Caldimonas thermodepolymerans: one gene and its partner. The protein of the gene in region 1 interacts with the protein of each later gene in a pairwise test. Links are inferred from orthologs where the notes say so. Each region holds a gene or a part of one and is shown in the gene's direction. Other genes may lie near its edges.

Region 1 (4,845 bases):
CTTGGCGTATTCCACCGCCTCGGCCGAGGAGCGCATGTCGGGCTCGGAGACGATCTCCAGCAGCGGCGTGCCGGCGCGGTTCAGGTCGATGCCGGTCTGGCCGTGGTAGTCCTCGTGCAGCGACTTGCCGGCGTCTTCCTCCAGGTGCGCGCGGGTCAGCCGCACCGTGTGCTTCTCGTCGCCGACGTAGAACTCCACCGTGCCGCCCTGCACCACCGGGATCTCGTACTGGCTGATCTGGTAGCCCTTGGGCAGGTCGGGATAGAAGTAGTTCTTGCGCGCGAAGATCGACAGCGGCGCGATGCGGGCGCCGACCGCCAGGCCGAACAGGATGGCACGCTCGACCGCGGCCTTGTTCAGCACCGGCAGCGTGCCGGGCAGCGCCAGGTCCACCGCGCAGGCCTGGGTGTTGGGTTCGGCGCCGAAGCGCGTGCTGGCGCCGGAAAAGATCTTCGACTGCGTGGACAGTTGCGCGTGGGTCTCGAGGCCGATCACCACCTCGTAGCCGCGCACCAGTTTGCTCTTGCTGCTCATCGTCTCAATACCCTTGCGGTGCGCGTGCATGGAAATCGGTCGCCTGCTGGAAGGCGTGCGCGGCGTGCAGCAGCGCGCCTTCCTGCCAGTAGTTGCCGATCAGCTGTAGGCCCACCGGCAGGCCGCCCTCGCCGAAGCCCGCCGGCACGCTCATGCCGGGCAGGCCGGCCAGGCTCGCGGGCAGCGTGAAGATGTCAGCCAGGTACTCCTGCACCGGGTCGGTCTGGCTGCCGATCGGGCGTGCCACGGTGGGCGTCACCGGGCCGGCGACCAGGTCGCACTGCGCGAAGGCGGCCTGGAAGTCGTCGGCGATCATGCGGCGCAGCTTCTGCGCCTGCAGGTAGTAGGCGTCGTAGTAGCCGTGCGAGAGCACGTAGGTGCCGATCATGATGCGCCGCTTGACCTCGGGGCCGAAGCCTTCCGCCCGGGTCTTGCAGTACATGTCGAGCAGGTCCTTGTACTCCCTGGCGCGGTGGCCGTAGCGCACGCCGTCGTAGCGGCTGAGGTTCGAGCTGGCCTCGGCCGGGGCGATGATGTAGTAGACCGGGATCGACAGCTCGGTGCGCGGCAGCGACACGTCCACCAGCGTCGCGCCCAGCTTCTCGAACTCGGCCAGCGCCGCGCGCACCGCCTGGGCGACGTCGGGCGCCACGCCCTCGCCGAAGAACTCCTTCGGCAGGCCGATGCGCAGGCCCTTGAGCGGCTGGCCGGCCGTCGCGCCCTCGCGCGGGGTGCGCAGCGCGGTCACGTAGTCGTCCACCGGGCGCTCGGCCGAGGTCGCGTCGCGCGGATCGAAGCCGCTCATCGCCTGCAGCAGCAGCGCGCAGTCCTCGGCGGTGCGCGCCATCGGGCCGGCCTGGTCCAGGCTGGAGGCGAAGGCGATCATCCCGTAGCGCGAGCAGCGGCCGTAGGTCGGCTTGATGCCGGTGACGTTGCACAGCGCGGCCGGCTGGCGCACCGAGCCGCCGGTGTCGGTGCCGGTGGCCGCCGGCACCAGCCCCGCGGCCACGGCCGCGGCCGAGCCGCCCGAGGAGCCGCCGGTGATGCGGGCGGTGTCCCAGGGGTTGCGCGCCGGGCCGAAGGCGGAGTTCTCGTTGCTGCCGCCCATCGCGAACTCGTCGCAGTTGAGCTTGCCCAGCGTCACGGTGCCGGCGGCGGCCAGCTTCTCGACCACGGTGGCGTCGAACGGGCTGCGGTAGCCGGCCAGCATCTTCGAGGCCGCGGTGCTGGGGAAGTCGCGCGTGACGAAGATGTCCTTGTGCGCCAGCGGCACGCCCAGCAGCGGGGTGGCCTCGCCGGCCGCGCGCCGGGCGTCGGCCGCCTCGGCCTGCTTCAGCGCAACCGCCTCGTCGGTGCACAGGAAGGCGCCAAGTTGTTGATGTTCGGCAACGCGTGCAAGAAAGTGCTTCGCGAGTTCGACGCTCGAGACGGCCTTGGCCTCGAGCTGGCGGCCCAGTTCGGCCACCGTCATGCGGTGCAGTTCCATCGCCCGGCCTCCTTACTCGATGACCTTGGGCACCAGGAACAGCCCGTCCGCGACGGCCGGGGCGCTGCGCTGGTTGGCCTCGCGCTGGTCGTCTTCCGTGACCACGTCCTCGCGCAGGCGCAGGGCCACGTCCTGCACGGCCGACAGCGGGGTGTACAGGGGCTCGACACCGCTGGTGTCGACCGCGCGCATCTGTTCGACGATGGAGAAAAAGCCGTTGAGCTGCTGCAGCATCGCGGCCCGTTCGTCCTCGCTCAGCTCCAGCCGGGCGAGAAGGGCGATGCGGCTGACGTCATCTGAAGTCAGGGCCATGTAAATAAGTTGGATCTTGTGGGCTTCCCGCAGGGAAAAGCGCGGGGTTGATCAGGTATTATCGCCCGTTATCCACAGCCGGCCCGATAGCTGAGCGCCGGGGGTCCGGAGAGCTCCCGCGCTTTGGGCAACCCGTGCCGGCTTCGTGCTGAAAAGCGCAAAAGGGCGCCTGGGATGCGCCCCCGAGCGGTTCCGGAGAAACCCCCGAAAAACACCAGGTCGCCCTGCTGCCACGCCAGTTGCTCACAGCCCGGGTCGGCCTTCTCGACACTCAACATGTTCGAATCCATTCGTCGCTACTTCTCGACGGACCTCGCCATCGACCTCGGCACCGCCAACACCCTGATCTACGTGCGCGGCAAGGGCATCGTCCTGGACGAGCCCTCGGTGGTCGCGATCCGTCATGAAGGCGGGCCCAACGGCAAGAAGACCATCCAGGCGGTCGGCGCCGAGGCCAAGGCCATGCTGGGCAAGGTGCCCGGCAACATCGAGGCCATCCGCCCGATGAAGGACGGCGTGATCGCCGACTTCACCGTCACCGAGCAGATGCTCAAGCAGTTCATCAAGATGGTGCATCCGCGCTCGGTGCTCAAGCCCAGCCCGCGGATCATCATCTGCGTGCCCTGCGGCTCGACCCAGGTCGAGCGCCGCGCGATCCGTGAGTCGGCGCTGGGTGCCGGCGCCTCCGAGGTCTACCTGATCGAGGAGCCGATGGCCGCGGCGATCGGCGCCGGCCTGCCGGTGTCGGAGGCCTCCGGCTCGATGGTGGTGGACATCGGCGGCGGCACCACCGAGGTCGGCGTGATCTCGCTGGGCGGCATGGTCTACAAGGGCAGCGTGCGTGTCGGCGGCGACAAGTTCGACGAGGCCATCATCAACTACATCCGCCGCAACTACGGCATGCTGATCGGCGAGCCCACCGCCGAGGCGATCAAGAAGGAAATCGGCTCGGCCTTCCCCGGCTCCGAGGTCAAGGAGATGGAGGTCAAGGGCCGCAACCTCTCCGAAGGCGTGCCGCGCAGCTTCACGATCAGCTCCAACGAGATCCTCGAGGCGCTGACCGATCCGCTGAACCAGATCGTCTCCAGCGTGAAGAATGCCCTGGAACAGACCCCGCCCGAACTGGGCGCGGACATCGCCGAACGCGGCATGATGCTCACGGGCGGCGGGGCGTTGCTGCGCGACCTGGACCGCCTGCTCGCCGAGGAGACCGGCCTGCCGGTGCTGGTGGCCGAAGACCCGCTGACCTGCGTGGTCCGCGGCTGCGGCACGGCCCTGGAGCGCATGGAGCGCCTGGGCGCGATCTTCACCTCGGAGTGAGCTTGGGCCACCCGCAGCCTGGCCGGCCCGATGCGGCCGGCCGGCTTCGTCTGTAAAGTCCCGACATGCCGCTGGGCACCCTGGACCGGACTCCACCGCCTTTCTTCAAGCAAGGGCCGTCGGCGTTCACGCGCCTGATGATCTTCTCCGCCCTGGCGGTCTTCCTGATGGTGGCCGACACGCGGCTGCACATCACCCAGCCCCTGCGGGCCGTGATCGCCACCGTGCTGCACCCGATCCAGCGCGCCCTGCTGGTGCCGGTCGAGCTGGTGGCCACCGGCGGCGCCTACCTGGACGGGGTCAAGGAAGCGCGTGCCGCCGAGGAGCTGGCGCGCCGCCAGCTGGTCGAGCAGGCCGCCCGCATTGCCCGCATGGAGTTGCTCGAGCGCGAGAACGCCCAGCTGCGTGCGCTGCTGGAGCTGCGCCCGGCGGTGCAGGCCCGCACCCGTGCGGCCGAGGTGCTCTACGACGCGCCCGACCCGTTCAGCCGCCGCGTGGTGGTGGACATCGGCAGCACCCACGGCGTGGTCCTGGGCTCGCCGGTGATCGACCAGAACGGCGTGCTGGGCCAGGTCACGCGGGTGTATCCGCTCACTTCGGAAGTGACCCTGCTGACCGACCGGCAGGCGCTGATCCCGGTGCTGAACACGCGCACCCTGGTGCGCGGCGTGGCCTACGGCGACCCGGCCCATGACGCGATGGAGCTGCGCTTCATGGCCGCCAACGCCGACGTCGCCGAGGGCGACCTGCTCAGCACCTCGGGCGTGGACGGCGTCTACCCGCCGGGCCTGGCGGTCGCGCGCGTGACCAAGGTGGACCGCCGCTCCGACTCCCCCTTCGCCAAGATCACCCTGCAGCCGGTGGCCTCGCCCGGCAGCGCGCGCCACGTGCTGATCGTCGACCCGATCGGCGGCCACCTGCCGCAGCGCCCGCCCGAGGACGAGGCGCCGTCCGAGACCCGCAAGAAAGCGAGGGCCGCCCGATGATGCCGCGCGGTTCCGACCAGCTGCTGCTGCCGGTCAACCCGGTGTTCATGTGGGCCTCGCTGCTGGCGGCCTTCGCGCTGAACCTGGTGCCCGTCGGCCAGACCACCGCGGTGCCGGACCTGCTGGCGCTGGTCCTGGTGTTCTGGAACGTGCACCAGCCGCGCCGCGTCGGCGTGGGCGCCGCCTTCGCCTTCGGCCTGATGATGG
Region 2 (2,922 bases), 2.9 Mb from region 1 along the record:
GCTCTGAAGCGCGCAGGAGGACGACCCCGATCATGCAGGCCACCGCCACCCCGCTGGACATCCGGCTGATGAACGCCACCGCCGCCGTGCTGAGCGCGGCCGCGGTGCTGGCGTTCGTCTGGATGGCGGTGACCTGGGTGACGCGCTGGCCGGTGTTCGCGATCCGCGCCGTGCGCATCGAGGGCGACGTGACGCGCAACAGTGCCAGCACCATCCGCGCCAACGCGGTGCCCAAGCTGGCAGGCAACTTCTTCACGATCGACCTGGAGCGCGCGCAGCGTGCCTTCGAGTCGGTGCCGTGGGTGCGGCGCGCACGGGTGCAGCGCGTCTGGCCGGACCGGCTGGCGGTGCACCTCGAGGAGCACCGTCCTGCGGCCTACTGGGGCGAAGACCGGCTGGTCAACACGTTCGGCGAAGTGTTCGACGCCAACCTGGGCGACGTCGAGGACGAGGACCTGCCCACGCTGCGCGGCCCGGAGGGCTCGGCGGCGCAGGTGCTGGCGCTGTACCGGCGCCTGACGCCGGTGATCGCGCGGCTGGACACGCGCATCGACACCCTCGTGCTGTCGGCGCGTGGCTCGTGGCGCGCCGAGCTGGACGACGGGGGACGGATCGAGATCGGGCGCGGCGAGCCCGACGAGGTGCTGGCCCGGGTGGAGCGCTTCGTCGCGACCTGGTACCAGGTCTCGGCCCGCTACCCGGGCCCGCTGCAGTACGCCGACCTGCGGCACCACAACGGCTACGCCGTGCGCATCAAGGGCGTCACGACCACCGTTCCGGAGTCACGAAGAATCAACTGAGAGCAACATGGCCAAGGAATACAAGGATCTCGTCGTCGGCCTCGACATCGGCACTGCCAAGGTGATGGCGGTGGTGGCCGAGGTGCTGCCCACGGGCGAGCTGCGCGTGGCCGGGCTCGGCGTTGCGCCGTCGCACGGCCTCAAGCGCGGCGTCGTGGTCAACATCGATGCCACCGTGCAGTCGATCCAGCAGGCGCTGAAGGAGGCCGAGATGATGGCCGACTGCAAGATCACGCGCGTCTACACCGGCATCACCGGCAGCCACATCCGCGGGCAGAACTCCACCGGCATGGTGATCGTGCGCGACAAGGAGGTCACGCCGATCGACGTCTCGCGCGTCGTCGAGACCGCCAAGGCGATCAACATCCCCAACGACCAGAAGCTGCTGCTGGTCGAGCCGCAGGAATTCGTGATCGACGGCCACGAGGTCAAGGAGCCGATCGGCATGAGCGGCGGGCGCCTGGAGGTCAAGGTGCACATCGTCACCGGCGCGCAGAGCGCGGCCGAGAACATCGTCAAGTGCGTGCGCCGCTGCGGGCTGGAGGTCGAGCAGCTGGTGCTCAACCCGAGCGCCTCGGCCGCCGCGGTGCTGACCGAGGACGAGAAGGACCTGGGCGTGGCGCTGGTCGACATCGGCGCCGGCACCACCGACGTGTCGATCTTCACCGACGGGGCGATCCGCCACACCGCGGTGATCCCGATCGCCGGCGACCTGATCACCAGCGACATCGCGATGGCGCTGCGCACGCCGACCAAGGACGCCGAGGAGATCAAGGTCGACTACGGCGTGGCCAAGCAGTTGCTGGCCGACCCCGGCGAGCAGGTCGAGGTGCCGGGCCTGGGCGACCGTGCGCCGCGCATGCTCAGCCGCCAGGCGCTGGCCGGCGTGATCGAGCCGCGTGTCGAGGAGATCTTCTCGCTGGTGCACCAGGTCATCCGCGAGAGCGGCTACGAGGAGCTGCTGTCCTCCGGCATCGTGCTGGCCGGCGGCTCCGCGGTGATGCCCGGCATGGTCGAGCTGGGCGAAGACATCTTTCTGAAACCCGTACGCAAGGGCATCCCGACCTACTCGGGGGCCCTGTACGACATGGTGGCCAACCCGCGTTCGGCCACCGTGATGGGACTGCTGGAGGAGGCGCGCCTGGCGCGCGTACGCGGGCATCGGGCGGCCCAGCAGGCCGGCTCGGTGACGACGCTCTTTGGCCGTATCAAGGACTGGTTGATCGGGAATTTCTGATGCCGTCGGGAACCGCTTCCCTCAGGCTGGGTTTGTTTTCTGGTTTTTGTGTGTTTGGTTTTTTTCTGCAAGGCAACTGCTGACGAAGGAGGTCCACCATGCCTATCGAGATGATTGAGGAATTCAACATGGGCACCCAGATCAAGGTGATCGGGGTGGGAGGCGGCGGTGGCAACGCCGTCGAGCACATGATCGCCAAGGGCGTGCAGGGCGTGGAGTTCATCTGTGCCAACACCGACGCCCAGGCGCTCAACAGCTCGTCGGCGCACAAGCTGATCCAGCTGGGCACCACGGGCCTGGGCGCCGGCGCCAAGCCGGAAGCCGGCAAGGCCGCGGCGGAAGAGGCGGTGGATCGCATCCGTGAAGCGATCGAAGGCGCGCACATGCTGTTCATCACCGCCGGCATGGGGGGCGGCACCGGCACCGGCGCCGCCCCGGTGATCGCCCGCGTGGCCAAGGACATGGGCATCCTGACCGTGGGCGTGGTCACCAAGCCGTTCGAGTTCGAGGGCCCGCGCCGCATGAAGCAGGCCGACACCGGCCTGGCCGAGCTGGAGGCCAATGTCGACTCGCTGATCGTGGTGCTCAACGAGAAGCTGCTGGAGGTGCTGGGCGACGACGTCACCCAGGACGAGGCCTTCGCGCAGGCCAACGACGTGCTGCGCAACGCGGTGGGCGGCATCAGCGACATCATCCACATCCCTGGCCTGGTCAACGTCGACTTCGAGGACGTCAAGACCGTGATGAGCGAGCCGGGCAAGGCCATGATGGGCACCGCGACCGCCTCCGGTCCGGACCGCGCGCTCAAGGCCGCCGAGGCTGCCGTCGCCTGCCCGCTGCTGGAAGGCATCGACCTGTCGGGCGCGCGTGGCGTGCTGGTGCTGA

Evidence for each region. Proteins that work in one complex are often made in the same cells at the same time.
Region 2: the proteins of IS481_RS00690 (region 1) and ftsA interact in binary tests that used the Escherichia coli proteins (3 or more experiments, as listed by UniProt). The link is inferred for Caldimonas thermodepolymerans from one-to-one orthologs.

Annotation. Positions count from the first base shown.
Region 1 is NZ_CP064338.1:132,000-136,844, forward strand. The notes cover bases 1,747-4,630. They hold IS481_RS00690 (rod shape-determining protein), read left to right. Parts: upstream 1,747-2,608; coding sequence 2,609-3,652; downstream 3,653-4,630. Other genes in these bases: gatA (Asp-tRNA(Asn)/Glu-tRNA(Gln) amidotransferase subunit GatA), read right to left, coding at 1,747-2,020; gatC (Asp-tRNA(Asn)/Glu-tRNA(Gln) amidotransferase subunit GatC), read right to left, coding at 2,033-2,332; mreC (rod shape-determining protein MreC), read left to right, coding at 3,718-4,630. Also shown: Asp-tRNA(Asn)/Glu-tRNA(Gln) amidotransferase subunit GatB, read right to left, coding at 1-534; more of gatA, read right to left, coding at 539-1,746; more of mreC, read left to right, coding at 4,631-4,638; rod shape-determining protein MreD, read left to right, coding at 4,635-4,845. UniProt on the Escherichia coli protein: Forms membrane-associated dynamic filaments that are essential for cell shape determination. Acts by regulating cell wall synthesis and cell elongation, and thus cell shape.
Region 2 is NZ_CP064338.1:2,994,311-2,997,232, reverse strand. It holds ftsA (cell division protein FtsA), read left to right. Parts: upstream 1-807; coding sequence 808-2,037; downstream 2,038-2,922. Other genes in the region: ftsZ (cell division protein FtsZ), read left to right, coding at 2,136-2,922; IS481_RS14110 (cell division protein FtsQ/DivIB), read left to right, coding at 33-800; IS481_RS14115 (D-alanine--D-alanine ligase), read left to right, coding at 1-7. UniProt on the Escherichia coli protein: Essential cell division protein that assists in the assembly of the Z ring. May serve as the principal membrane anchor for the Z ring.